2 linked regions of the Moorella thermoacetica genome follow. The main gene of each other region encodes a partner of the protein of the gene in region 2 in a complex. Links are inferred from orthologs where the notes say so. Each region holds a gene or a part of one and is shown on either strand. Other genes may lie near its edges. The genes, in order: mfd and uvrA.

Evidence for each region.
Region 1: the proteins of uvrA (region 2) and mfd are in contact, whole or in part, in a crystal structure (PDB 4DFC), measured with the Escherichia coli proteins. The link is inferred for Moorella thermoacetica from one-to-one orthologs.

What each region holds. Positions count from the first base shown.
Region 1 is NZ_CP012369.1:79,440-90,284, reverse strand. Bases 6,589-10,683 are described here. They hold mfd (transcription-repair coupling factor), read right to left. Parts: upstream 10,341-10,683; coding sequence 6,789-10,340; downstream 6,589-6,788. Other genes in these bases: MOTHE_RS00420 (hypothetical protein), read right to left, coding at 10,487-10,683; MOTHE_RS00430 (mechanosensitive ion channel family protein), read right to left, coding at 6,589-6,777. Outside these bases: MOTHE_RS00480 (S1 RNA-binding domain-containing protein), read right to left, coding at 1-350; MOTHE_RS00475 (FtsB family cell division protein), read right to left, coding at 431-775; MOTHE_RS00470 (RNA polymerase sigma factor), read right to left, coding at 750-992; spore cortex biosynthesis protein YabQ, read right to left, coding at 1,103-1,579; sporulation protein YabP, read right to left, coding at 1,576-1,842; MOTHE_RS00455 (SpoIID/LytB domain-containing protein), read right to left, coding at 1,912-2,841; MOTHE_RS00450 (RNA-binding S4 domain-containing protein), read right to left, coding at 2,912-3,181; MOTHE_RS00445 (HU family DNA-binding protein), read right to left, coding at 3,239-3,514; bifunctional methyltransferase/pyrophosphohydrolase YabN, read right to left, coding at 3,596-5,068; spoVT (stage V sporulation protein T), read right to left, coding at 5,152-5,703; more of MOTHE_RS00430, read right to left, coding at 5,866-6,588; more of MOTHE_RS00420, read right to left, coding at 10,684-10,845. UniProt on the Escherichia coli protein: Couples transcription and DNA repair by recognizing RNA polymerase (RNAP) stalled at DNA lesions. Mediates ATP-dependent release of RNAP and its truncated transcript from the DNA, and recruitment of nucleotide excision repair machinery to the damaged site.
Region 2 is NZ_CP012369.1:255,993-272,021, reverse strand. The notes cover bases 9,882-13,380. They hold uvrA (excinuclease ABC subunit UvrA), read right to left. Parts: upstream 12,998-13,380; coding sequence 10,082-12,997; downstream 9,882-10,081. Other genes in these bases: MOTHE_RS01330 (UvrD-helicase domain-containing protein), read right to left, coding at 13,148-13,380; uvrC (excinuclease ABC subunit UvrC), read right to left, coding at 9,882-10,068. Outside these bases: MOTHE_RS01380 (phosphoglycerate kinase), read right to left, coding at 1-1,057; gap (type I glyceraldehyde-3-phosphate dehydrogenase), read right to left, coding at 1,217-2,224; rpoN (RNA polymerase factor sigma-54), read right to left, coding at 2,420-3,805; MOTHE_RS01365 (hypothetical protein), read right to left, coding at 3,854-4,072; DNA-binding protein WhiA, read right to left, coding at 4,035-4,982; MOTHE_RS01355 (gluconeogenesis factor YvcK family protein), read right to left, coding at 5,044-6,384; RNase adapter RapZ, read right to left, coding at 6,432-7,331; MOTHE_RS01345 (Cof-type HAD-IIB family hydrolase), read right to left, coding at 7,437-8,255; more of uvrC, read right to left, coding at 8,227-9,881; more of MOTHE_RS01330, read right to left, coding at 13,381-16,029. UniProt on the Escherichia coli protein: The UvrABC repair system catalyzes the recognition and processing of DNA lesions. UvrA is an ATPase and a DNA-binding protein. A damage recognition complex composed of 2 UvrA and 2 UvrB subunits scans DNA for abnormalities.

The sequences.
Region 1 (10,845 bases), 180 kb from region 2 along the record:
CGCTTTAAATCCTGGATGCGCTCCTCGCTCTCCTTCATAAAACGGGCCAGTTTATCCTCGAAGGAGGCTGAAGCAGCCTGGCGGCTGTGACGTGGCCCGCGCCGCTCCACGTAATCGGGATTGGCGCGTTTAATGGAAAGGCCGATTTTTCCCTTTTCATCGATGTTGATAACCTTTACCCTGACCCGGTCTTTTTCCTTCACGTAGTCATTGACATCTTTCACGTAGGTATCAGCAACCTCGGAAATATGCACCAGACCCGTCAAGCCGCCGGGTAATTCCACGAAGGCACCGAACTTGGTGATCCCGCTGACCACCCCTTCCAAAACAGTGCCTACAGCGATGGACATACGAGCGGAATTCCTCCTGTTCTCATCAAGCTGATCCCATTATATGCAAGAGTTAAGAAATTTGTCAATAACCAAGATGGTTAATCGCGAAATTGATGTCCCGGCTCCGGCGGTTTGTAAGGCCTTACCTGGCCGGGCTGAGCGGACATAATCACCCGCTCACCGGGTTTGACCAGTCCCAGTTCTTCCCGGGCCACCTTTTCAATATAACTATCGCTGTTTAATTCCTGGATTTCCTGGCGCAGGCGGGCATTCTCCTGAAGGAGGGCGGCCTTCTGGTTTTCATAGGCCTGTATCTGCAGGTTGGTCTGATAGAGAGCCAGGCCCAGGTGGGCAAAGGAGTACAGGAGATAGACGGCAACCAGTATAATTATCAGCTCAGGCCACAACCGGCGCTTTTTAGGCAGACGGATTACCTTGCTCATCCTCTTCCTCCGCAAATATTCCCAGGGTTTCGCCAGGCAGGACAATTACCACCTGATAGCCCTTAGTCCGGGCCCGGTGGTAAAGGGTAGCCACGCTGCTGGCACTCAGGCCCAGGCGCCGGGCAACCTCTTCGTTACTTAAGCCCATCTCCTTGAGGGCCACTACCTGGCGCTCCCGGAAACTCAGTTTTTCCGCACCCCGGATTTCAATTTGCACGTTCTCTTCCCCAGGTTTATCCACATATTATGCACAAATTGTGGACAACTATTGGACAAGTATATAATTCGCCGCCAGGGAGGGGAATCCTGCCAGCCGGGGTAAATAAATTAACCGCCTGCCGACCCTCCGGGACCGCCGGGCCGCCGCCAGCGGCGCCATATAAATTGCAAGGTTTTACGGGGCCAGGCCAGGAAATTGAGGGCCAGGCGACCGGGCAGGAGGACAACCAGCACCGTCCGGTTGAGAAGGCGCCGGCCCAGGGCCAGGGCTGACCCCAAAATACGCCCCCCGGCATAGAGGCAGCGGCGAGTGCTGCGGCTCAGGAAAAGGCCGTAAAGTAAGGCTCCCAGGACCAGGGCTAGAAAGGTATAGGCCCGTACCTCGCCCCAGTTGATGAGCATGAGCAGGATAAAGGTAAGGAGGGTAAATAAGAGCCAGAAAAGGGCATCCCCGACCATGGTAGCCAGGGACCGGGGCCGCCAGAAATAACGGCCCACCCGGTAGCAGTCGAAGGCAAAGGCCAGCACCATCCCCGCCCCGGCCAGGGCTAAAAATATCTGCCACTGGTCGAGAACAGGGATCATTTAAACAGGCGCTGCATCAGGCCTTTACCCCTGGCGCCCTTCCCCTCGCTGTAGCTGAGATTATTCACCCGGCCGCTGAGCTCCAGGTTGCCGGTCTCAAGGCTTAAATTGCTGATGTTAAAATTGCTGCCCTTAATAACCAGGTATCCCAGGGTGGTCTCCAGGAGAATTTCTTCTTCATCATAGTTCAGGACCTGGAGGACGCCGCTGATAACCAGTTTCTCCCGGTTGATTATGGACAGCTGGTGTTGCCCGTCAGCCATCCCGCCATACCCCCTCCCGTAAATTTTATGAGGTGAGGGGGTAAAAAAGTATAAAAAAAAGCCGGCGGCCTACCAGGCCTTGACCAGCTGGATGTCTTTGAAAAAGTATTTGATTATATCCTGGGGCGATTTCCCCTGCTGGGCCAGGGCCCTGGCCCCCCACTGGCTCATACCCACGCCGTGGCCGTAACCTTCGCCTTTAAAGGTCACCCGGCCGCCGCTGGTGGTGATCCCGGTTATCAAGGTGGAGCGCAGCCGGTCGTTGCCCAAGGCCAGCCGCAGGGCCGGGACATCGACGGTGAGTCTGCCGATTCTTAGCTGAGTGGCCCGGCCCGAGGGCCCTCTGGCGGCTACCCTTACACTGGTAATCGGCCCCGGGTCCTGGCCGGTAATCCTACGTACGGCCGCTGCCAGTTCGGCATTACTAAAGCTCGCCGTCCAGCTTTTATTTTCCGCCGTGGTGATGGCCATCCCCGGATCGGGTACGCTCTGGATATAGGGTGCCGGTTCACTACGAAAGTTCAGGCCTTCTATGGCCGAGGAGGCCGTCCGGGACCCGCCGGAGGCGTAGAACCAGGCGTTAATATAATTACCATTGTACTTGACAACCTCGCCCCGGGTCATCTCTACGGCCCGGCGAACGTTATCATTGATTTTAGTGGGATCATAGGCTTGAAACTCCTCGACGCTGGTGGAAGCATCAGTGCCGTGGGCCTTGACGCCGCCCTCCTGGATTTTTTTCATAGTGAAGGTCCGGGCTAAAATCGCCTGGGCTGCCAGGGCGTTGAGGGGCCAGGTGGGATCCATTTCCGCCGCCACCACTCCGGGCAGGTAGTCCTCGATCTTCATCCGCTTAACCTCGCCGGTTTGGTTTACATAAAGGGAGATTATTGGTTCCTGGGCTGCCGGTTTCCTGGCTGGTGCCCGGCAACCGGCAAAGAGTTGACTTAATAGCAAGATATTCAGGAGAACCGCTACCAGTTTAAACCCGCGCGCCATATCCTTCCCTGCCTTTAAAGGATTTAACCTTATTATAGGCCGGAAGGAGGCCGGAGTATGCACACCGGCCCTATTTTTCGGGATTCTCAGCCTGGCCTTCGGCCAGGACCCGGTAGGTTTCCCGGGCCTGGTTGGCGGCGATGTGTTCCGGTGTGGCCAGGACTTCAACAGTCTGCCAGCGATTGCCCAGCTTTAGAGTTAGGACGTCCCCCGGTTTTACCTCGGTGCTGGCCTTGGCCGGCCGGCGGTTAACCTCAACCCCGCCGCCGTCGCAGACCTCCTTGGCCAGGGTTCGCCGCTTTATCAGCCGGGACACCTTGAGAAATTTATCCAGGCGCATTGTATACCTCCCCCAAAAAGAAAATCAGGCCGTGGCCTGATTTTCTTTTTGCTTTCATTAGCGGGCGACAGCGTCTTTTAAGGCTTTACCCGCCTTAAAGACCGGCGCACGGGTGGCGGCAATCTGGATTTCTTCCCCCGTCCGCGGATTACGGCCTACCCGGGCCGCCCGTTCCTTGATCTCAAAGGTGCCGAAACCAACCAGCTGTACCTTTTCGCCCTGGGCCAGGGCTTCTTCGATGCTTGCCAGGACCGCGTTAACCACCTTTTCGGCGTCTTTTTTTGTCAGGTCCGTTTTTTCGGCGACGCTGGCAATCAGGTCCATTTTATTCATCCTTACTCAATCCCTCCTGCTGTGACATTTGCCCCTGTCGTCATGTATTCGCTATAATCCAACAATCTCCTGCATTTCCAGCTAAGATGGCCTAATTTTTTTCGCTTCTTCCCAGAGGGCGTCCATCTCCGCCAGGGAGAGATCCTCGATATCCCTGCCTCCCTTCAGGGCGGCCTTTTCTATATAATTGAAGCGCCGAGCGAATTTAGCAACCGTTGCCTGAAGCGCCGCCTCCGGTTCAATCTGGAGCCAGCGGGCCAGGTTGACCAGGGAGAAGAGGAGATCCCCCATCTCAGCCGCCTGCTCCTCCACCCCGGCGCCGGCAACCGCTTTTTTCAACTCGTCCAGTTCTTCTTCCACCTTGGTCCAGACTTCCTCTATCCGGGGCCAGTCAAAACCCACCCGGGCGGCCTGCTCCTGGACCTTCAAGGCCTTTAAGAGGGCCGGCAAGCCCCGGGGCACGCTCAATACCGACGGTGCTTCTTCGCCTTTTTCTCTCCTTTCGGTAGCCTTGATCTGGTCCCAGCGCGCCAGTACTTCCCCGGCCGTATTCAGAACGGCCTGGCCGAAGACGTGGGGGTGGCGCCGGCGCATCTTGGCACAGATACCCTCCAGGCAGTCGGCCAGGGTAAAATCACCCTCTTCCTCCGCCAGCCTGGCGTGGAAGACCACCTGTAGCAGTAAGTCTCCCAATTCTTCGCATAGTTTATTCATGTCCCCGGCGTCGATGGCCTCCAGGACCTCGTAGGTCTCTTCTACCAGATAACGTTTCAGAGTGATATGGGTTTGCTCCCGGTCCCAGGGGCACCCCTCCGGACTTCGTAAGCGAGCCATAATGGCTTCCAGGCCCGCCAGGGTGCGATCCCGGCCCTCGGGGTAGGGTGCCAGGTAAAGACTGGTTAAGTGATCAAGCCATTCCAGGCGGTCGATGGTGTAGAGGGGCACGGTGGCTACCCTTTCGCCGTCAGGAAGACCGGCGCCGCGGACGACGGTTACCGGGTATTCATCCGGGTAGACAGTCATAAGGTCTAATTTAATCTCCCCGGCTACCCGGCGGTTATATACCTGGGTAAGGATTAAACCCCGGGCCGGGTCCAGGCCAGCCACCGTGAAGGTCAGGGCGTCGGCTACGGTCAACCCCAGGGCGGGGTCTATTTTGAGGGTGGCGTAAAGGGCATCCAGGCAGCTCATTGCCGGAATAATCTCCAGGTCGACACCGGCTGCCGGGGCCTTTTCTAGCAGCAGGGCCACGCTTCGCTCCGCGACCAGGGGATGACCCGGTACGGCGTAGGCCAGTTTCTTATCTGTCTTAGCTACCGCGGTGAGGAGAAAACTGGCTATGCGCTGGTAGAGTTCCTCGAAGTCCGCCGCTTCCTCATAAAAAGAATCAAAGGTTTCCCACTTAAGGCCCCGTACCTCCAGGGCGGCTACCGCCGGGTGGTGGGCGGTTCTCAGGTAAATCTTATCCGCCCCGGCCAGGGCCTTAAGGACAGCTTCTGGCACCTGGGCCGGGTCCCCCGGCCCCAAGCCGGTAACTATCACCTTGCCTGCCATTACTTTCGCCTCACAGGAAAGGAATACCGCTTTATTGTACCAGAAACCAAGTCAAAAAGAAAGCAGCGCCCGGGGCGCTGCCATTATTGTTCCATTTGTTTGGCCAGGAAGCCTGCCGCCGTCTCCGCCAGCTTTAATTCCATATCTCCCATTTTTACCCCCGGTTCCCGGGAGCAGAGGATGACGGCTCCGATAGGGTCTCCTTCGGCGATGATTGGAGCGATAACTTCAGCTGTAAATTTATAGGCCTCGCCCTCGCCGTCAATGGGGAAAAGGTCTTCACTCGGGGAATTGGCCAGAAGAGGTTTCCTTTCCTCCATTACCCTCTCTATTGCCTGGCCGATAGGTTTATCCAGGAACTCCTTCTTGGGGGCACCTGCCACCGCGATAATATTGTCCCGATCTGCGATACAGGCAATATGACCGATGGCTTCGTGAAGCGAATCTGCGTACTCCTTGGCAAAGTCTCCCAGCTCGCCAATGGGCGAGTATTTTTTTAAAATCACCTCGCCCTCGCGGTCAACGAAGATCTCCAGGGGATCTCCTTCGCGGATCCGCAGGGTTCGCCTGATTTCTTTAGGTATCACTACGCGTCCTAGATCGTCGATGCGCCGTACAATGCCTGTTGCTTTCACTGCAATCTATCCCCCCTTTACCCTTTTTAAGGTAGCCTTTTTCCTAAGATAGCTTTCACTGTTAGTATATAATCCGCTGCAAGGGTTTATTCATTTTTTCCCTTCCTTTTCTATAACTGGAGCCAGGTATAAAATCAGGTTCTTTTGCTAAGACTATGGTATTTATAGCATCGGCGAGTTGCTCCCCGCCGGGACCTCTTCGCCGCCGGGCTGGTTGCCGACATAAACCCTGGTGGGGTAGGCCAGGCGGATACCGTTATCCCGGCAGGCCTGCCAGATCTTTTCCCGTAAAGCCCTTTCAACGGTCCAGAGGGCGCCGGTCCTGGTACGGGCCGTAATGGTAAACTGGCCCCCCTTATCCGTTTTATCAATATCAGTGACTCCGTAAATCTGGGGTGGCTCGGCCAGGCCCTGGCCAGAGGGGTCGGGGATAAATTCTTCATGGTACTCCCTTTCTACCTCACGGCACACCTGCTCCAGAACCGTCCGGATGCGGCGCGGGTCTTCCTCGAAGGGAAAGGTAACCGTAACAATGGCCCGCAGCTCATCCCGGTTATAATTGCGGACGGTTTTGATCTCGCTGTTGGCGATATAAAACTTCTTGCCGCTCCATTCCCGGACGGTGGTCATGCGCAGGCCCAGTTCCTCTACCGTCCCGGTCACCTGGCCGTTGATCTCCACCAGATCGCCGACGTGGAACTGGTCCTCAAAAATAATAAAGAAACCGGTAATGATATCTTTGACCAGGCTCTGGGCGCCAAAACCTATGGCCAGGCCCACCACTCCGGCACCGGCGATAATTGGGGTTATGTTAACAAACTGGTTTAAGGCCATCATGGCGGCTACAGTATAAATGAGGTAGCGCACGGCAGAGCTGAGGAGGATCTCCAGGGTTTTTTCCCTCTGGGGATCCCTCCTGGCAACCTGGAAAATGCGGTGAATAAACCTGGAGATCAGCCGGTAGAGGACCAGGGCGGCCACCATGATGACTGCGGCCCGGAATAATTTCGTGAGGATTGAGAGCAACCCCGGCTTAAGGCCCTGCCAGAGCCGGGTAAGATCATCCGAAAGCAATGTCGACCCTCCTAACTTGCTGCTTCGGTTACCAGGTACTTGATCCTGGTCAGGACTTTCTCCAGCAGGTCCAGTAATTCTTCCTGGCTCAGACCCATGACCCGTACCCTGATGGTAAGGCCGCCGGCTGAAGAGAAAGCCAGCTTCCGGGGGAAATACTGGTTGAGCTGCAGGAGTTTTTCTCCCCGCAGGCCGGTATGCTGGCCAAAGCTCAATTCTACTTCCCGGTTTTTCTGGTTGACGCTTATTACCCCTACCTCACGGGCCAGGATGCGGACCCTGGTCAGGGCCAGAAGGTTCCTGGCTTCCGGCGGCGGCGGTCCGTAACGGTCCTCCATTTCCGCGGCGATATCCTCTACGGCAGCTAGATCCCCGGCATTCATCAGGCGGTGGTAGAGTTCCATTTTTAAGGTAGCCTCCGGGATATAGTTATCACCCAGGAAGGTATCTACCGACAGTTCAATGGGGGTGGCCTGGGGTTCCGCCAAGGCTGGCCGGGGCACTCCCTCGCCACGTTGCTCCTTCAGTTTGCGGACTGCTTCCTCCAGGAGCTGGCAGTAGAGGTCAAAGCCGACGGCCACCATATGGCCGTGTTGCTCGGGCCCCAGGAAATTACCTGCACCCCGGATCTGCAGGTCCCGCAGGGCAATCTTATACCCCGAACCGAAAGCCGTAAACTCCCGGATAGCGGCCAGGCGTTTTTCAGCTATTTCACCGAGTACCTTGTCCGGCCGGTAGGTGAAGTAGGCATAGGCCAGGCGGTTGGTGCGGCCGACCCGGCCCCGGAGCTGGTAGAGCTGAGCCAGGCCGAAGTTATCACTCTCATCGACAATCAGGGTATTGGCATTCTGAATGTCCAGACCGTTTTCCACGATCGTGGTACTGACCAGGACGTCGTAGCGGCCGGAGATAAAGTCCAGCATCACATTCTCCAGCTCTTCTTCGCCCATCTGGCCGTGGCCGATGCCGACCCGGGCTTCCGGCACCAGTTGCTGAATATGGTAGGCGAAGCGATCAATATCCTGCACCCGGTTATGAACTATAAAGACCTGCCCGCCTCGATCCAGTTCCCGGCGGATGGCCTCCCGCACCAGCTCCGGGTTATACTCCACCACATAGGTCTGGACGGGGAAGCGGTCTTCGGGCGGTGTCTCAATCATACTCATATCGCGTACGCCGGCCAGGGACATATGCAGGGTCCGGGGTATAGGGGTAGCCGTCATGGTCAGGACGTCAACGCTGTAACGCAATTGCTTCAGCTTTTCTTTATGGGCAACGCCGAAGCGCTGTTCCTCATCGATAATCACCAGGCCGAGGTTTTTAAAATTTACATCGCTGGAGAGAAGCCGGTGGGTACCGATAACTATATCCACCTCACCCCGCTTTAAAGCCTCCACGACTACCTTTTGTTCCCTGGGCGAACAAAAGCGGCTCAATACGGCGATTTTTACCGGAAAAGGGGCAAAACGGGCTTTAAAGGTCTCGTAATGCTGCTGGGCCAGGATAGTGGTGGGTACCAGGACAGCCACCTGCATACCATCCATGACCGCCTTGAAGGCCGCCCGCATAGCCACTTCCGTCTTGCCGTAGCCCACGTCGCCGCAAAGGAGGCGGTCCATGGGCCGGGGCTTTTCCATATCGGCCTTAACCTCGGCGATGGCCCGGAGCTGATCCGGCGTTTCCGTATAAGGGAATGCCTCCTCGAATTCCCGCTGCCAGGGGGTATCGGGCCCAAAGGCATGCCCGGGGATGGCCTCCCGACGGGCATAAAGGTCCAGCAGTTCCTGAGCCATCTCCTGGACGGCCTCCTGAACCCGGCTCTTGACCTTGTTCCATTCATTGCCGCCCAGGCGATACAGGCGGGGAACATGCCCCTCACCGCCGACATACTTCTGGACCAGGGAAACCTGGTCCACAGGTACATAGAGGCGGTCCTTGCCCGCATATTGAATGAGGAGGTAGTCCTTTTTAACCCCGCCTACGTCCAGTTGTTGCAGGCCCAGGTAACGACCGATACCGTGGTGAACGTGGACAACATAGTCTCCCTCTTTGAGGTCAGTAAAGGAGCTAATCTTGCTTCCTTCGCGGGGCGTCTTGACCCGCCGCGGCCTCCTGATCGGGCCGTAGATCTCCGTATCCCCGATAATGGCCAGGCGCATCTCCGGCCAGGTAAAGCCCTGGCGCAGGCGGCCGGAGACCATTATTACCTCTCCCCGTCCCAGGGTGTCCCTGGCCTCAGGATGGGTCAGGGCCTCGATACCCTGCTCGGCCAGGGCCTGGCGCAGGGCTACCACCCGGTTCGGGTCAGCTACCATCAGGATGATCCGGTACCCCTCGCGGCGCCAGCGGGTCAATTCTTCTACCACCAGGCCGAGTTTACCCTGGAAAGCCGGTATGGTCTGGGCACTGATACCTACTGCCGGCCGGGGATTGCTCCCCGGTACCCGACGGGGTAGCAGGGAGAAATACAGGCGCTGGTAGCGCTGCCACAACCGTTCCAGGTCGGCGCTATCCAGATAGGCCTGGCCCTGGGAGGGCAGAGCCAGGCCAGCGGCCAGCATATCGGTAAAAATTCCCAGGCGCTGTTGCTCCCGACGGCGCATCTCTTCCAGCAGACGAGCCGGGTCGTCAAGGACCAGCAGGGGTTGGCGCTGGAAGTATTCAAAAAGGGTGGCCTGCCGGGGGTAAAAGAAGGGTTGGAGCTGGCTGCTACCACCGGGCCAGGAACCAGCCTCCAGCATGGCAATCAACTCCTGGACCCGGTCCTTCAGTTCCCTGGCGGCCTGGGGCTGGCGCTGGCGCAGGGTGGCATAGGTCTGGGAAAATTCTGCCTTCAGGGTTTCCAGCCCCGGCCCCAGGTCCGGGGGCGGGAGGACTTCCTGGGCCGGCCCCACGACTATAGCCCGCAGGTCGGCCACCGAGCGCTGGCTGACGGGGTCAAAGCGGCGCAAGGAATCGATTTCATCGCCAAATAATTCTAAACGCACCGGTTCCTCGGCTCCTAGGGGGAAGATATCAATAATACCTCCCCTTACCGCCAGCTGGCCCGGGGCCTCAACCACCTCTTCCCGCCTGTACCCCAGGCCAGTTAATTTCTGCAAAAGGGCCTCGCGGTCAATAATCTGGCCTACCTCCAGGGACTGGAGGGAATGGCGCAGGGTATCCGGCGGCGGCAGCTTGCGGAGCAAGTCCTCCACCGGCACCACAAGGATGCGGGTCCGGCCGCTGACCAGGTTCGTCAGGACCTTCAGGCGCTGGGCGGCCAGTTCCGGGCTGGGGGTATAAACCTCCAACGGCAGGAGCTCAGACGGCGGCAGGTAGTCAATGCCCTCCCCCGGCCAGAAGGATTCTATATCCGCTGCCAGGCGCTGGGCTTCTTCGCTCCCGGGGGTGACTACCAGAATGGGGTTAAATTCATCCAGCATAGCCGCCAGCCACAAGCCCTTCATCCCTTCCGGCAGGCCATAAAGCTGCACCTCGCCTGCGCCCCGACGCAGGCCCCCGGCGATGGCGTAAAATTGTTCGCTATCTCTGATAATTTGTAATATGCTGTTATTGTACATCTACCGCACTCCATTACCCAGGACAGGCCTCATTGGACTAATAAAAGGCCCTTTTAACCCGGGCCTCTTTTATATTCCCAATATAAGTTCAGTATATATTATATTCGGCCCCACTAAAGGAAGTCAAGTTTCCTTCCCGCGTAAATTTAGCGATGTAAGGCCAGGACGGCCCTGTTCCAGGCCAGATGGGCCAGGAGGCCCATAGCCCAGGCCGTACCTGGATGTCCGGTACGGGTATAGGTCAATAATACCAGCAAACCAAAAAAGGAATGGCCGCCCCAGGCCGCCAGGGCCGGCCCTATCCAGGCGCCAGGATACCCCCGGACCGGGGCGGCTGGAGCCCCCGGCGGGGTCCCGGCCGGCAGTTCCCAGAGTCCCTCAATCAGGCCAAAGGTGCTGTGGACGCCGGCCAGGGAGGCCCCGGCAGCCAGGGCCAGACCCGTTTTTAACGTCTCCTCGATAACCGGCCCCAGGAGGGCTGGGACTCCGTGAACTCCCAGGTGCA
Region 2 (16,029 bases):
CGGAATCGCCGCCACCAACGATGGTCATGCCGTCGACGGCGGCCACTGCCCGGGCTACAGCCTCGGTGCCGTGGGCAAAGGCCTCCATCTCAAAGACGCCCATGGGGCCGTTCCAGACGACGGTACGGGCTCCCTCCAGGGCGCCGGCGTAGGCCCGGGCCGTTTCCGGGCCGATATCCAGGGCCATCCAGCCGTCAGGCACGGCATTTACAGCAACTACCTGGTGGGGGGCATCGGCCTTAAACTCCTGGGCCACTACCAGGTCCCGGGGCAGGAGCATTTTTACCCCCTTCTGGGCGGCAAGCTGGATCAACTCCTGGGCCAGGGGTACCTGATCTTCTTCGACCAGGGATTTACCCATGGCATAGCCCTGGGCCTTCAGGAAGGTGTTGGCCATGCCACCGCCGATAATCAGGGTGTCTACTTTGGTAAGGAGGTTACGGATAACGCTGATCTTGTCGGATACCTTGGCCCCGCCAATAATGGCCACAAAGGGCCGCTCGGGATCAGCCAGGGCCTTGCCCAGGGTCTCGATCTCCTTTTGGAGCAGGAAACCGGCCGCCGCCGGCAGGTAGTGGGCTACGCCCTCGGTGGAAGCATGGGCGCGATGGGCGGCGCCAAAGGCGTCGTTCACATAGACATCGGCCAGGCTGGCCAGCTGCCGGGCGAAACCGGGGTCGTTCTTTTCTTCTTCGGGATGGAAGCGCAGGTTTTCCAGGAGGAGAACCTCGCCGGGCTTGAGGGCGGCGGCTGCGGCCTCAACTTCGGGACCGACGCAGTCGTTGACCTTATGTACCTGCCGGCCCAGGAGGCTTTCCAGTTCCCTGGCCACCGGGTCCAGGCGCAGCTCTTCCTTGACCTTACCCTTGGGCCGGCCCAGGTGGGACATAAGAATCACCCGGGCGCCGTGGTCCAGCAGGTATTCAATGGTAGGCAGGGCCGCCCGGATACGGGTATTGTCAGTCACCCGGCCTGCCTCCAGGGGGACGTTGAAATCGACCCGCACCAGGACCCGTTTATTGTTAAGCTCCAGATCTTTGAGGGTTAACTTGGCCACCTGCGTAAAACCTCCTTCGAAAATAGACTTCTGGCAAAATCCTACCTGACTCGTCGTGGTGAAGGGAATACGGGCAGCAATTATACCTGCATATTTTTCTATTATGTTACCCTAATTACCAAGGCATGCGAAACGGTCGCCTTGCGGCGACCGCCTTTTTTAGAGCCCTTTGGCAGCCATAAAAGCCGCCAGGTCGACGACCCGTTTGGAATAGGCCCATTCATTATCGTACCAGGAAACGACCTTGGCCAGGGTGCCGTCGATAACCATGGTGGACAGGGCGTCGACGATGGAGGAACGCGGGTCGCCGTTGAAGTCGCGGGAAACCAGGGGCTCTTCGCAGTAACCCAGGATACCCTTCATGGGGCCTTCGGCGGCTGCCTTCATGGCGGCATTGATGCTTTCTACCGTGGCCGGTTTCTCCAGTTCGGCCACCAGGTCGACGACGGAGACATTGGGGGTGGGCACCCGCATGGCCATACCGTTGAGTTTACCCTTCAGTTCCGGTAAAACCAGGCCGATGGCTTTGGCGGCGCCGGTGGTGGTGGGAATAATGGAAAGGGCACCGGCCCGGGCCCGCCGCAGGTCCTTATGGGTGAGATCGAGGATGCGCTGGTCATTGGTATAAGAGTGGGCCGTGGTCATGAGACCCCGTTTGATGGTGAAATTGTCGTGAAGGACCTTGGCGATGGGTGCCAGGCAGTTGGTGGTGCAGGAGGCGTTGGAGACAATATGGTGTTGGGCCGGATTGTATTTATCGTTATTGACACCCATGACGATGGTAATGTCTTCGTTTTTCGCCGGGGCGGTGATGATGACCTTTTTGGCACCTGCCTGGCGGTGGGCGGCAGCTTTGGTGGCGTCAGTAAAGACCCCCGTCGATTCGATGACAATATCTACTCCCAGATCCTTCCATGGAAGTTTGGCGGGATCGCGTTCGGCCAGGACCTTAATCTCCCGGCCGTTGACTACCATAGCCCCTTCCCGGGCTTCTACCGTGGCGTTCAGGCGGCCGTGGACAGAGTCGTACTTCAGGAGATGGGCATTGGTCTTAACATCGGTGATGTCGTTAATGGCCACTACTTCCAGTTCCGGTTTTTCCAGGGAGGCCCGGAAAACCAGGCGGCCAATACGCCCGAAACCATTGATACCAACCTTAATCGCCATTATGTACTCCTCCTTATATTTATTGTAACGGCAAGGGTTAAATTCCTGCAGCGTCAACCCCCACCGCTTTCAGGCTCCTTGGCTTTTGATATTATTCCTAACCCAATCAGGATTTATTATGATATATTGCTAATTGCCGGAGATTGTACCGTCAAATACTATCTATTCAACACAAATGGTCAAAATCCTTCTTAACTAATATCGTTTTCTTTTAGCCGCCGCCGGGATGCCCTGCTCGTCCCGGTACTTGGCAACCGTCCGCCGGGAGATGCGGATACCCTGTCGCTGCAACATCTCCTGGAGTTGCTGGTCAGTCAGGGGCGAAGCAGGGTCTTCCCGGCCAATGGCTTCAGAAATCATCTTTTTGATGCTCTCGGCAGCGGCCGCGCCCCCTCGCTTCTCGACGCCGCTGGCGAAGAAAAACTTCAGCTCAAAAACCCCCTGGGGCGTCTGGACATACTTGTTGGCTGTAGCCCGGCTGACGGTGGATTCGTGGATACCAAGGGCAGCGGCTACCTGGCGCATGGTCAGGGGTTTCAAATATTTCAGTCCTTTATCCAGAAACTCCCGCTGTTCCTTCACCAGACAGTTAACTACCCGGTAAACAGTCAGGCGCCGCTGCTCCAGGCTGCGTATCAGCCAGGCGGCAGCGTTGAGCTTGCGTTCGATAAACTGCCTGGTCCGGGGGTCACAGGCAGCCTCCTTTCGTAGGAGGGCCTGATAAACCGGGTTGATTCCCAGCCGGGGCATAGCCAGGTCATTTACCAGGACCACATACTCGTCCCCCACCCGTTCGATAATGACGTCAGGGACAATATAGCGGTTATCCAGGCTGCCGCCAAAGGAACGGCCCGGCTTTGGGTCCAGGGAGCGAATATAGTCTACCGCTGCCTGGACGGCCGGCAGGCTCATATTCAGGCGCCGGGCGATGCGGGTCAGGCGCCCTTCAGCCACATCCGGCAAAAAGCCGCGAATGATTTTTTCCGTCCCGGCCGGGGCCTCTCCCCTCTGGCGCAGCTGTAACAGCAGGCACTCCACCAGGTCCCGGGCCCCTACGCCGGGGGGATCAAAGTGCTGGATAAGGTCCAGGACCTGCCAGACGTCAGCCTGGGGCACCTTTAACAGGGCGGCTGCCTCTTTGAGGCTGATTTTTAAATAACCGTTAGAGTCCAGGTTGCCGATTAAGAAACTCCCGATTTCCACCTGGCGCGGGTTGGTAGCGGCAATCTGCAGCTGGAGCAGGAGGTGATCCTGCAAGGTGGGCTGGCCGGTAGGGAAATTCTCCGGATACCATTCCGGCAGTTCTTCCCGGGGCTCGCAGACATAACCTAGGTCGCTGCCGTCCTGGAAATATTCCTGCCAGTCAATATCGAAGGAATCGTTCTCCTCCCGACTTTCACAGCCGGCCGCCACTTCGCCGTCGTCCCGCACTTCCAGGACCGGGTTTTCCTGGAGTTCCTGCTGGATATAGTCGGCCAGTTCCAGGGTGGAGAGCTGCAGGATAACAATGGCCTGGCGTAATTCCGGCGTCATGATCAATTTTTGCGTCTGTTCCAGGTTAAGGCCTAAACCTTCGCGCATAGCTCTCCTCCCTTCCGGTTATTACCTGATTACCGCTCTTGGTATATACTATTCGTTTTCCCCGGCGGTTTTTCCTGCCGCCGCGACGGCGTTACCTCCATTTTTACCCGGCCGCTCAGGATCCAGCTCTTCAGGCGTAAAAAGGGCGGGCGGGGTGAAGGGTAATCCCAGGCAGAGTTCCAGGCCACCCGCTAAAAAGGGGGTTACCTTCTGCCAGGAGGCCATGGCATTATGCCCGCGGGCGGGAAAGGTCGTCGTCCGGCGCATAACCTTCTCTTCCCTGGCCGCGCACCTGCCTGGCAATTAGCTCCAGGCGGCGCAGGCGGTGATTGACACCCGACTTACCCACCGGGGGGTGCAGCATCTCCCCCAGTTCCTTCAGGCTGGCCTCCGGGTGTTGCAAGCGCACGGCGGCTATCTCCCGCAGGGCGGGTGGGAGATAATCCCAGCCCACGGTAGCTATCAAGTAGCGGATGTTCTCCGCCTGGCGCAGGCCGGTTTCCACCGTCTTGGTTAAATTGGCCGTTTCGCAATTTACCAGGCGGTTCACCCGGTTGCGCATATCCTTAAAGATCAGGACATTTTCATAGGCCAGGACGGCGCTGTAGGCCCCCATCAGGCTCAGGGCCCGGATAATCTGCTCGCTATCCTTAAGGTAAAGGACATAGCCCCGCTGGCGGCGACTCAGGCGAGGTTCCAGTTCCTGCTGCTGCATCAAACCCTGCATCTGGCCGGCCATGGCGGCATCCGGAAAAATGAGCTCCAGGTGGTGGGTCCCCGAGGGTTTATTAACCGAGCCCGTTACCAGGAAGGCCCCCCGCATATAGGCAGCCTGGCAGCAGGGGTATTCCGGCACCCCCGCCCGGCCGGCGAGCCAGTCCTGGATTTCTTTCAGCCGGGCCCGGGCAACGACCCTGAAGACCGGGCGGCCTTTGCCCTGGCGGCGGCTGTTTCTGACCTTCACGGGGCAGGCCAGGAACTCCCTGGCCAGGGAATAGACCTTTCGTGCCAGGGCCGGGTAGGGAGTGGTAAACAGGACTGTTTCCTCCCCGGGCTGCCCTCCATCCAGGTTACCAAGACGCAAAAACGCCACCAGTTCCGCCTGCCGGCAGCAAGGGTGCCGGGCCTTCACCCGGGCCAGTTCTTCCTTGGTCTGCAGGGAAAAGGATAACGGCATCAGCATTTATCTCCTGTGAAAATTTAGGTCTGCCCCCACCGGGGGCCTTCCCGGATCCTGCCTACCGGGCCAGGGTGCGAAATCTCTCCCGTACCAGGTAAAAAAAACGCCGCCGGCCGCGGGCCTGGTGCCGGTAAACCTCTTCCATGACCAGGCTGGCCAATCGTTCGGGGTGATGGCGGACGACATGGGTCTCGTCTACCAGCCAGCCGCGGCGCAGCTCTACCCCCATCCTGGCGATTGCCGGGCTGTTAATCAGGACCGGCCGGGCTCCCTTTTCGCCGTAACGCCGCCGGGCGGCCCGGGAAATGGGGCCGCTGTGGGCGATTACCGTATCTATTATCCCCTGGCCGCAGTGGTCGATGAGGGCCCGCAGGTGGTCGGCCACCGTGTAACCGTCCGTTTCTCCCGGCTGGGTCATGATGTTGCAAACATAAAAGACCGGTGCCGGGGTATCCCGCAGGGCCTCGACAATACCCGGCACCAGCAGGTTTGGCAGGACGCTGGTATACAGACTCCCCGGGCCGATTATCACGGCGTCGGCCCGGGCAATGGCTTCCAGGGCCGCCGCCGGCGGCCGGCAGTCAGCCGGTTTTAAAAACACCCTTTTAATGGGTTTGCCGGCCAGGGGGATATTGCTTTCACCCAGGACGGTGCTGCCATCGGCCAGTTCGGCACCCATGACGACATGGGTGGTCGTCGAGGGGATGACCCGCCCCCCTACCGCCAGGACCCGGGCCAGTTCCTGGATGGCCCGGTCAAAATCACCGGCCATATCCGTCATGGCCGCCAGGAGGAGATTCCCCAGGCTGTGACCGGCCAGGCCCTCGCCCTGGCGGAACCGGTAGCTGAAGAGATCCTCCATGAGGCTTTCCGTATCGGCCAGGGCCACCAGGCAATTGCGGATATCCCCCGGGGGCGGGATGCTCAATTCCTGGCGCAGGCGACCGGAACTTCCCCCGTCATCGGCCACGGTGACGATGGCCGTCAGGTTGCGGGTATAGTTTTTTAAACCCCGCAAGAGGACGGCCAGCCCCGTCCCCCCGCCGATGGCCACCAGGTGGGGGCCCCGGGCCAGGTACTGGCGCCGGTAAAAAACCTGCCAGGGATTGGCGGTATGACCGGGCAAGAGAACCTGGATAACCGAACGGGCCAGATTCCGGACGGCCACCCCAATAAAGACCGCTCCCAGGGCCATGGCCAAAAGACCAGCCAGCAGGGGCGAGCCCAGGCCACCCAGGGTATGAAGGATAAACCAGGTAACTCCTTTTTCCGCCGAAGCCAGCAGGGTTATCCCCAAGATAACCGTTAGACCAGAAACAAGCAGCAGCAAACCCAGGACTGCCAGCAACAGCCAACGTTTAATTTTAAGCCCCGGGTAGAGCCATTTTAAGCCATCCAAGCCCGGACCTCCCGTCCACGAAGAATAAGGCTCCGGGGTTAGTCTTTCTACCTCCGGTTGCCTGTACTCAGGTAGCGAACCACATCCCGGTGTTTGACCGTCACGCTGTAGTTCTCACCCTGGAGTAACTCCCCCAGCTTATTGGCCAGGGTGACGGAGCGATGCTGGCCGCCGGTGCAGCCGATGGCTACCACCAGGTGGGACTTGCCCTCTTGCAGGTAGTGGGGAATCAGGAAGCGCAGGAGGGCGGCAAACTGCTCTATAAATTGACGGGTGACCGGCGAGGCCATGACAAACTCCTCCACACAGCGGTCGTGGCCGGTGAAGGGCCGCAGGGCAGGAACATAATAAGGATTGGGTAAAAACCGGACATCCATCACCAGGTCGGCATCCAGGGGGATGCCGTATTTATACCCGAAGGAAATGATACTGACAATAAGCCGTCGCTGGCTGGACCCGAAAAGCTCGGAAACCTGCTCCTTCAGTTGGCGGGGCGTCAGTTCGGAAGTGTCGATGATCTTGCTGGCCCGACCGCGCAATTCCTCCAGGCGGCGTCTCTCTTCAATAATCCCCTCTAAAATCTGACCGCCGCTGGAAAGGGGATGGCGCCGCCGGGTTTCTTTATAACGCCGGACCAGGACCTCGTCGGCCGCTTCCAGGAAAAGAATTTCATAGGGTATACCCAGGCCGTCCAGGTAGTTGAGGGCGGCATCCAGGCCGGAGAAAAACTCCCCGCCGCGAATATCCATAACCAGGGCTACTTTAGTAATCCCTTCCCCCTCTTTACCGGGGTGGCCCAGGAGGTCGACCAGGCCGGGAATAAGGGAGGGGGGCAGGTTATCGACGCAGAAAAATCCCAGATCCTCCAGGCAGCGTACGGCCTGGGTCTTGCCGGCCCCGGAAAGGCCGGTTACAATCACCAGCCGCGGGTACTTTGTCTCTGGCATTTCTACCCCGCCTCCTCCAACAATAGGTTTCTACCAAAAAAGTCGCTACCTAAATTTTCATTTTTAGCCGGGAATGGCGTCGGCCCCCATGAGGGGTTGTGATTACTAGGCTCCGTCCCCCAGGACGAACTTTTCCAGGGCCTGGGCGACGCCGCCGTCATTATTGCTGCCGGTGACATAGTCGGCCTCCGCCCGGACTTTCTCCGGTGCGTTGGCCATGGCCACCGCCAGGCCGGCGTAGCGGAACATCTGGACATCATTGTAACTATCGCCGCAGACCATAATTTCCTCCGGGCTGATCCCCTCCAGCTCAGCCAGGGCCTGGAGTCCCCGGGCCTTGTTGACTTCGGGATTCAGGAGTTCCAGGTAGGTGGGCATCGACCTGGTAATATAGATTCCTGCCCCTGCCTCCCGGCGGATGGCTGCTTCCAGGGGATCCAGGGCGGGCCCGTCGTGGAGGGCGACAATTTTCAAAGGTCCCTTCGGCTGTTGCTCCAGGAAGGTAAGCATATCTTCTACCCGGTGGAGGTCCACCCCGGCCCGCCAGGCATACTCTTCGTTCTCCGCCTGGATGCTCTCTACATAAAGCCGGTCGTCCAGATAAACATTATAGGGGTAACCGAATTCCTTGATGTTTTTAATCAAGCGCAGGGCCAGGGGTACCGGGAGGGTACGTTCAAAGAGTATTTCCCCTGTCGTAGAATGGCGTACCTGGGCGCCGTGATAAACGATCAGGGGCAATTCCAACCCCAATTCAACGGCATAGGGCCGGGCCGAACTAAACATGCGCCCGGTTGCCAGGGTCACGGTTATACCTTTCTCCTTAACCTTCCTGATGGCCTCCCTGGCCCGGGGCTCGATGACGATATCGTCGGTCAGAAGAGTCCCGTCCAGGTCAAGGGCTACCAGTCGAATCTTCCCCATCACTTCTCCTCCCCAGGCCGGCCAGGATGCGGGCCGCCACGGTCCGGTTCATCCCCTCTACGGCCAGTAAATCTTCCAGCGTCGCTTTGCTGATGGCTGCTACGGAACCAAAATGACGTAATAATGCCTTCTTACGCTTGGGGCCTACGCCGGGAATGTCGTCCAGGACCGAGCGATAGGCTGTCTTTTCCCGCTTTTGCCGGTGATAGGTGATGGCAAAGCGGTGCACCTCATCCCGGAGGTGTTGCAGGATTTGCAGGGCCTTGCTCTCACGGGGCAGGCGGATGGGCTCGGAGGTGCCCACCCGGAATAACAGTTCCTCCTCCTTGGCCAGGCCAAAGGTGGGAATATACCCTACCCCCATGGCTTCCATGGTCTCCCGGGCGGCGTGGAGCTGGCCCAGGCCGCCGTCAATCAGGACGAAATCCGGCAAATCGGCAAAATGGGGGTCCTGTTCGGCAGCCCGCCGGAAACGACGGCTCAAAACCTCCTGCAGGGAAGCGAAGTCGTTGGGCCCCCGGACAGTCTTAATCTGAAACCGGCGGTACGCCGAAGGCAGCGGCCGGCCGTCAACAAAGACGGCCATAGCTCCCACCTGGGAGCTCCCCTGGAAGTTAGAGATATCGTAGGCCTCCATCCGCCGCGGCAAGCGCGGTAACTCCAGGATTTCCTGGAGTTCCAGGAGGGCCGCCCTGCTGCCCTCCTCCTGGCGCCGGCGGGTCAGCAGGTGCTCCTGGAGGAGGCTTACGGCGTTCTCGTGAACCAGCCGGAGGAGTTTTAATTTCGTACCCCTTTTGGGCACCCGCAGGTTAACCCTGCCGCCACGGAGCCGGCTCAACCAGCTGGCGATGGTGGCGGCATCCTCCGGTTCGTCGTGGAGGAGGATCTCCGGCGGTATCTCTACTCCCCGGCTATAATACTCTTTTAGCAGGGCCGCCATAACCTCCCCCCGGGATAACCCTTCGCTCCCTGTTAGGAAGAAGTGATCCCGGCCGATTACCTTGCCGCCCCGGCTAAAAAAGATGAGCCCCAGGGCAGCCTCCCCTTCCCGGGCGAAGGCGATGGCGTCGGCGTCTTCCCCGCTGGCGGCGGCCAGTTTCTGCTTTTCACAGACCTCCTGTACCGCCCGGAGCTGGTCCCGGAGCCTGGCCGCCTTTTCAAACTCCAGTCTCGCGGCGGCGGCTTCCATTTGCTCCTTCAGCTCCTTAACCAGGGCCGTATGCCTGCCTTCCAGGAACATAATGACATTATCGACCGCCTCCCGGTAGGTCTCCCGGTCGACCTGGCCGGCACAGGGGGCCAGGCAGCGGCCGATATGGGCGTTGAGGCAGGGACGGCTGCGGGGTTGCAGGGGGGTATCCCTGCAGGTCCGGATGGGAAAAAGGCCGCGCAGGAGCTTCAGGGTTTCTTTCAGGGAACCGGCGCTGGTATAAGGTCCGAAGTAACGGGAACCGTCACGGGTCACGGAACGCGTAATCTGGATCCGGGGAAAATCCTCCTGGGTGGTTATCTTGATATAGGGGTAACTCTTGTCGTCCTTCAGGCTGACGTTATACCGCGGCCGGTGTTGTTTGATCAGGTTGCACTCCAGGATCAGGGCCTCGACTTCGTTGTCCGTCAAGATATACTCAAAGTCGGCAACGTGGCTGACCATGGCTTGCGTCCGCGGCTGGTGCTGGCCGCGGAAGTAGGAACGCACCCGATTCCTCAGGGAAGCCGCCTTGCCGACATAGATTATTGCCCCGTTGGCATCGTGCATTATATATACGCCGGGGTGGTCCGGCAGGCGCGCCAGTTTCTCCTCCAGGTCCATGGTATCCCTTCCCCTACTCCTGCCCAACTACCAGGGGTAGCTCCCGGCGGCCGCGGGGTTCTTCCTCCGGCAGGCCTGCCGTCCGGGGTTCCAGGGCCGGCAGGCCCCGGTCCCGCTCCAGTACAGGAGCCAGGAAGCGGCCGGTATAGGAGGCTGCTACCCGGCAGACCTCTTCCGGCGTGCCGGTGGCCACCACCCGGCCGCCGCCCTCACCGCCTTCGGGCCCCAGATCGATGATATAATCTACCGATTTAATTACATCCAGATTATGCTCGATGACCACCACTGTATTCCCGGCGTCCACCAGACGCTGCAGGACGTTCAGCAGCCGCTCGATGTCGGCCATATGCAAACCCGTGGTGGGCTCGTCCAGGATATACATGGTCCGGCCCGTACTGCGCCGGGCCAGCTCCGTGGCCAGCTTCACCCGCTGGGCCTCGCCCCCAGACAGGGTGGTAGCCGGCTGGCCGAGGGTGATATAGCCCAAACCCACGTCCTGGAGGGTCGTCAGGCGCCGGTGCAGCCGGGGAATGGGGGCGAAAAACTCCGCCGCTTCGTCCACGGTCATGGCCAGGACATCGGCGATTGACTTGCCCTTATATTTTACGGCCAGGGTCTCCCGGTTATAGCGTTTGCCCTGGCAGACCTCGCAGGGCACATACACATCGGGCAGGAAGTGCATCTCGATCTTGATAATGCCGTCGCCGCCGCAGGCCTCGCAGCGGCCGCCCTTGACGTTGAAGCTGAAGCGCCCCGGCTTGTAGCCCCGGGCCCGGGCCTCGGGGGTGGCGGCGAAAAGGGCGCGGATATCGTCAAAAACGCCGGTATAGGTGGCCGGGTTGGAGCGTGGCGTCCGGCCGATGGGTGACTGGTCGACCTCGATTACCTTGTCCAGGTATTCGGTGCCGGTAAGGCCCGCAAAAGCACCGGGATTGGTACGGGCGCCGTTCAAGCGCTGGGCCAGGGCGCGGTAGAGGATCTCGTTTACCAGGGTGCTCTTACCGGAACCGGAAACCCCGGTGACGCCGATAAAGAGCCCCAGGGGAAAGCTAACATCGATACCCTTCAGGTTGTGTTCCCTGGCTCCTTTAATGGTCAGCCATTTGTCCCCCGGCCGGCGCCGCTCTGCCGGTACCGGGATACGCCGCCTGCCGCTCAGGTACTGGCCCGTCAGGGAGTTGGGGTTGGCCATAACCTCCGGGACCGTCCCGGCGGCCACCACCCGGCCGCCCTGTTCCCCCGCTCCGGGGCCGATGTCGATGATATAATCGGCGGCACGCATGGTATCCTCATCATGCTCGACGACGATGACCGTATTACCCAGGTCCCGCAGGTGCTTCAGGGTGGCGATGAGACGCTCGTTATCCCGCTGGTGCAGGCCGATGCTGGGCTCGTCCAGGATATACAGGACGCCCATCAACTGGGAGCCAATCTGGGTGGCCAGGCGGATACGCTGGGCCTCGCCCCCGGACAGGGTAGACGCCGTCCGATCCAGGGTCAGGTAATCCAGGCCCACGTCCAGCAAAAACTGCAGCCGGGCCAGGATCTCCTTTAAAATCTGGCGGGAGATGACCTTCTCGCGCTCGCTCAGGTTGAGGTTCCTTAAAAATTCAGCTGCCGCCCGGACATCCAGGGCCGCGAGTTCGCAGATATTGAGGCCCCCCACTTTGACGGCCAGGGCCTCGGGTTTCAGGCGCGCTCCCCGGCAGGCCGGGCAGGGCTGCTGGCTCATATAATTCTCAATTTCCGCCCGTGACCATTCCGACTGGGTTTCCTGGTAACGGCGTTCCAGGTTGGGAATAACCCCCTCGAAGGGAGCCTCATAGGCCCGCCGGTCGCCGAAACGGTTGGTATAACGAAATTTAATACGCTCCTCCCCGGAGCCGTAGAGGATTACCTGGAGGTGCTCCGGCTTGAGTTCCCGCACCGGCACATCCAGGCTGAAACCGTAGTGGTCCGCCAGGCATTCCAGCATCTGCTGGTAACCGTTATTACCGCGGCTCCAGGGCGCGATGGCCCCTTCCCGCAGGGTAAGGCTTTTATCCAGGATGACCAGGCCCGGGTCTACCTTCATGGTTACGCCCAGACCGGTGCAGGCCGGACAGGCCCCGTAGGGGTTATTAAAAGAAAAAAGGCGGGGCGTCACCTCCGGCAGGCTGACGCCACACTCCACGCAGGCAAATTTTTCACTTAAAAGGAGTTCCTCCTGGCCGACGATATCAATCAGGACAACGCCGTCGGCCAGTTTCAGCGCCGTTTCCAGGGATTCCGCCAGGCGGCTGGCTACGCCGGGCCGCACCTGGAGGCGATCTACGATTACCTCGATGGTATGCTTTTTATTCTTGGCCAGGCTGATATTGTCACTGGTTTCCCGAATCTCCCCGTCCACCCGGACACGGACGTAACCCTGCCGGCGAATCTCTTCCAGAACGTTACGATACTCCCCCTTGCGGCCCCGAACAATGGGGGCCATGACCTGGAGACGGGTACCCTCCGGATAGGTCAGCAGGCGATCCACCATCTGGGAGATCGTCTGGGGAGTGATGGGCCGGCCGCAACGGGGACAATGGGCGCGGCCGATATGGGCAAAGAGGAGGCGCAGGTAGTCATAGATCTCCGTCACCGTCCCCACGGTGGAGCGGGGGTTATGGCTGGCCGTCTTCTGGTCAATGGAGATGGCCGGGGACAACCCCTCGATAACGTCGACATCGGGTTTATCCATCTGCCCCAGGAATTGCCGGGCGTAGGAGGAAAGGGACTCGACGTAACGCCGCTGGCCCTCGGCATAAATGGTGTCAAAGGCCAGGGACGACTTGCCCGAGCCGGACAGGCCGGTAATGACCACCAGCTGGTCCCGGGGAATGGTAACATCGATATTTTTCAGGTTGTGGGCCCGTGCTCCCTTGATGACGATTTTATCCCTGGCCATATTGCACCTCCTGTTTTCTGCTTAAGGCTATAATTCCCGGCAGTATTATACCATAAATGCCCGGGGAAACATACCGCCGCCGGCAGCGCTCTCCCCCTCCACCTAGTTCGGGTAGGGGCGAGGTCTTCGCCTGTTATGCCAACCAGGACTTTAAAACAGGCTCAGTTGCTGATACTTCTCCTCATCTTTCCCGTTTTTCTTCTTACCCCTGGCATCCCACGTCTCCCTTACCAGGCAGTCTGCAGGTATCTCCCCCAGGAAGGGAGAAGGCTCCGCCGGTACCACCGTGCCCCTTAGCTCCCTCCTACGGGACGAAACCAGGACCAGCAGCTCCCGCGCCCGGGTCATGCCCACATAGAAGAGGCGTCGTTCCTCAGCCATTTCCTCAGGGCTTAAGGTTACCCCCGGCCCCTCTTTCAGGGGCAGCAGCCCGTCTTCTACCCCGGCGATAAAGACCGCCGGGAACTCCAGCCCCTTGGCGGCGTGAAGGGTCATAAGGGTTACCACTTCCGGAGAAGCGCCATTGTTCCCCGGCCGTTCGTGGTCGGCCTCCCCGACCAGAACTACCCCGCGCAGGAAAGCAGATAAATCCGGGAAACGCTCCGCCACCCGCAACAACCGGCTGATAGAGGGCTCATCCAGCAGGCCATGTTCCCCGGCCCAGCGGGCCAGGAGTTCCGCCGGGGATTGCTTGTCCAGGGCAGCGCGGTAAGCCTCCAGGGAGTTTATAAAGTTTTGCAGTTCGCCCGCCAGTTCCCTGATAACCAGCCAGGCCGGGACTCCCCTCTTAAGGGCCATTTCCCTGACCTGTATAGCAACCTCCTCGCCGACTCCGGCAGATCCGGAACCGAGGTATTTAAGGAGGTGAAAATCGTCCTCCGGGTTCACCAGGCAGCGGCAGAAGGCCAGGGCCTCCCGCACCGGGCGTTCCTCCAGGAAACTCTCCCGGCCTACGATGCGGTAGGGCAGTCCCTCTTTTAAAAAGCATTCCTCCAGGGCCTTTAGCTGGTGCCCGGTACGACAGAGGACGGCGATATCGCTGAAGCCATAGGCCCCATCGCTTCCGGTTTCCGGGCCTTCCCGCCAGGTGCCGCCGTCCTGCCCGTGGGCCTGCAACATGGTGGCTCCGCCGACCAGGCGCCCGATCTCCCGGACGATGGCAATACCCGCAGCCGTTTCCCCCGGGGCTTCCAGGTGGAGGATGGGTCCTCCCTCCGGGCGGGTGGCCACCAGCCCGCCCCCACCTGATATACCCGGGCCGGCTGCCGGGCTGGTGGTACTGGCGGTGGTAGCTGCCAGCTCACCCCCGGCAGCCGCCCTGAGATCGCCGCCCGGGTTATGGGCTACCACGGCGGCGGCTGCCCGGAGAATAACCGGCGTCGAGCGATAATTCCTGGTCAACCGGAAGACCCGGGCAGCGGGGAAGTCCTCCAACAGTTGTCCGAAAAAGCGATAATCGGCCCCGCGAAAGCCGTAGATGGCCTGATCGGGATCACCGATAACGAAAAGGTTCTTCCCGTCCCCGGTCCATTTCTTCACCAGCCGGTACTGGACGGCGTTGACATCCTGAAACTCGTCCACCAGGAGATGGGTGAAGGGAACGGGCCCCTGGAATGCGGGAGCACCTTCCGGCCTTAAGGCCGGAAGTTCCAGGGCCTTCAGGAGGATATCGTCGTAGTCGAGGACACCGTAGGCCGCCAGCTGCTCCTGGTAAGCCCGGTAGATTGGCCGGAGGTCGGCCGGCACTTCCGGAGAATCGGGCAGGAGGCCGCGGCTCTTCAAAAGGGAGATGCGCCGTTGTAGGCCGGGCAACCCCCGGCGCCCGGTTCCTTTCTCGGCCAGAACCCCGGCCAGGATCTCCCGGGCATCGGCTTCATCAACGACCGTCAGCCGCGGGGAAGCCGGAGTATCCGTCGTGCCCACTGGTTTTCCTTGAAGATCCGCTCCCGGTGACCCGGTGAGGGAAGATTGAAGGAGGTCCAGGCAGATGCTGTGAAAGGTCCCCACAGTCAGGGACTCCATACCGTCCCTGTCCCCCAGCAGGTCCGCCACCCGCTGGCGAATCTCAGCCGCGGCCTTGTTGGTGAAGGTGACGGCTGCGATCTCCCCCGGGGCGACGCCCCGCTCCTTTATCAGGTAAGCCAGCCGGTAAACCAGGGTGCGGGTTTTGCCCGTACCCGGGCCGGCTATGACCACCACCGGACCTGTCGCCGCCGTCACGGCTGACTGCTGCTCCGGGTTGAGGGCGCCGGTTAATCCGGGACCCCCGGACCCGGCAGGCACCGGGGCCGGGCGAATAACAGCGCTCGCGGCAGTCTCCGGGTGCCGGGTCCTCCGTCCCGCCGGTACCTGCGGGGCAAAGATTCCCCCCTGGCCTGCGCCAGCCTCCTCTAGAGTCGCGCCCGCCGGGCCTGTAGCGCCAATTTCCGGGTGTTTCTCCTCAATTGCCGCCACCGGGCCGGTTACGGCTTCCCCGGCAAACAGGCTGGGCTCCCCGGAGAAGAGCTGCCGCTCCTCCGGCCGGAGTAATAAAATCTTGCCGTACTCGCCGTCAAACCCCGGCTGGACATCAACCTCACCGGTCCGCATTCGCCGGACGGCCTCGGCCACCAGGGACCCGCCCACCCGGGCGATGGCCTCCAGGGGGGCCTCCCGTAGAACCGCCAGCTCCGGCCCCAGGCGGCCGATCAGGTCAAAATAAAGCCGGGTGACCCTTTTGGTAGCCACCCCCGAGCCCAGGGCGGCGGCGATCACCTCCGGCAGGGGGACCAGGCTTTCAAAGGGGCGGGCGGTGGCGGGCCGGAAACCCTCGCCACGGTCGGCCAGTTCCTCCACCCGGTGCAGGACGCCGACGGTAACCCTTTTACCGCAGACGGGGCAAACGCCGCCGGCCTCCCGGGTCTGAGCCGGCCGCCAGCGAACCCGGCAGTTCCGGTGACCGTCATAATGATACTTGCCCTCTTCGGGGAAAAACTCCAGGGTCCCCAGGAATTCCTTTCCGTCCCGGTCCCTGAGGGCCCGGCGGATGGACG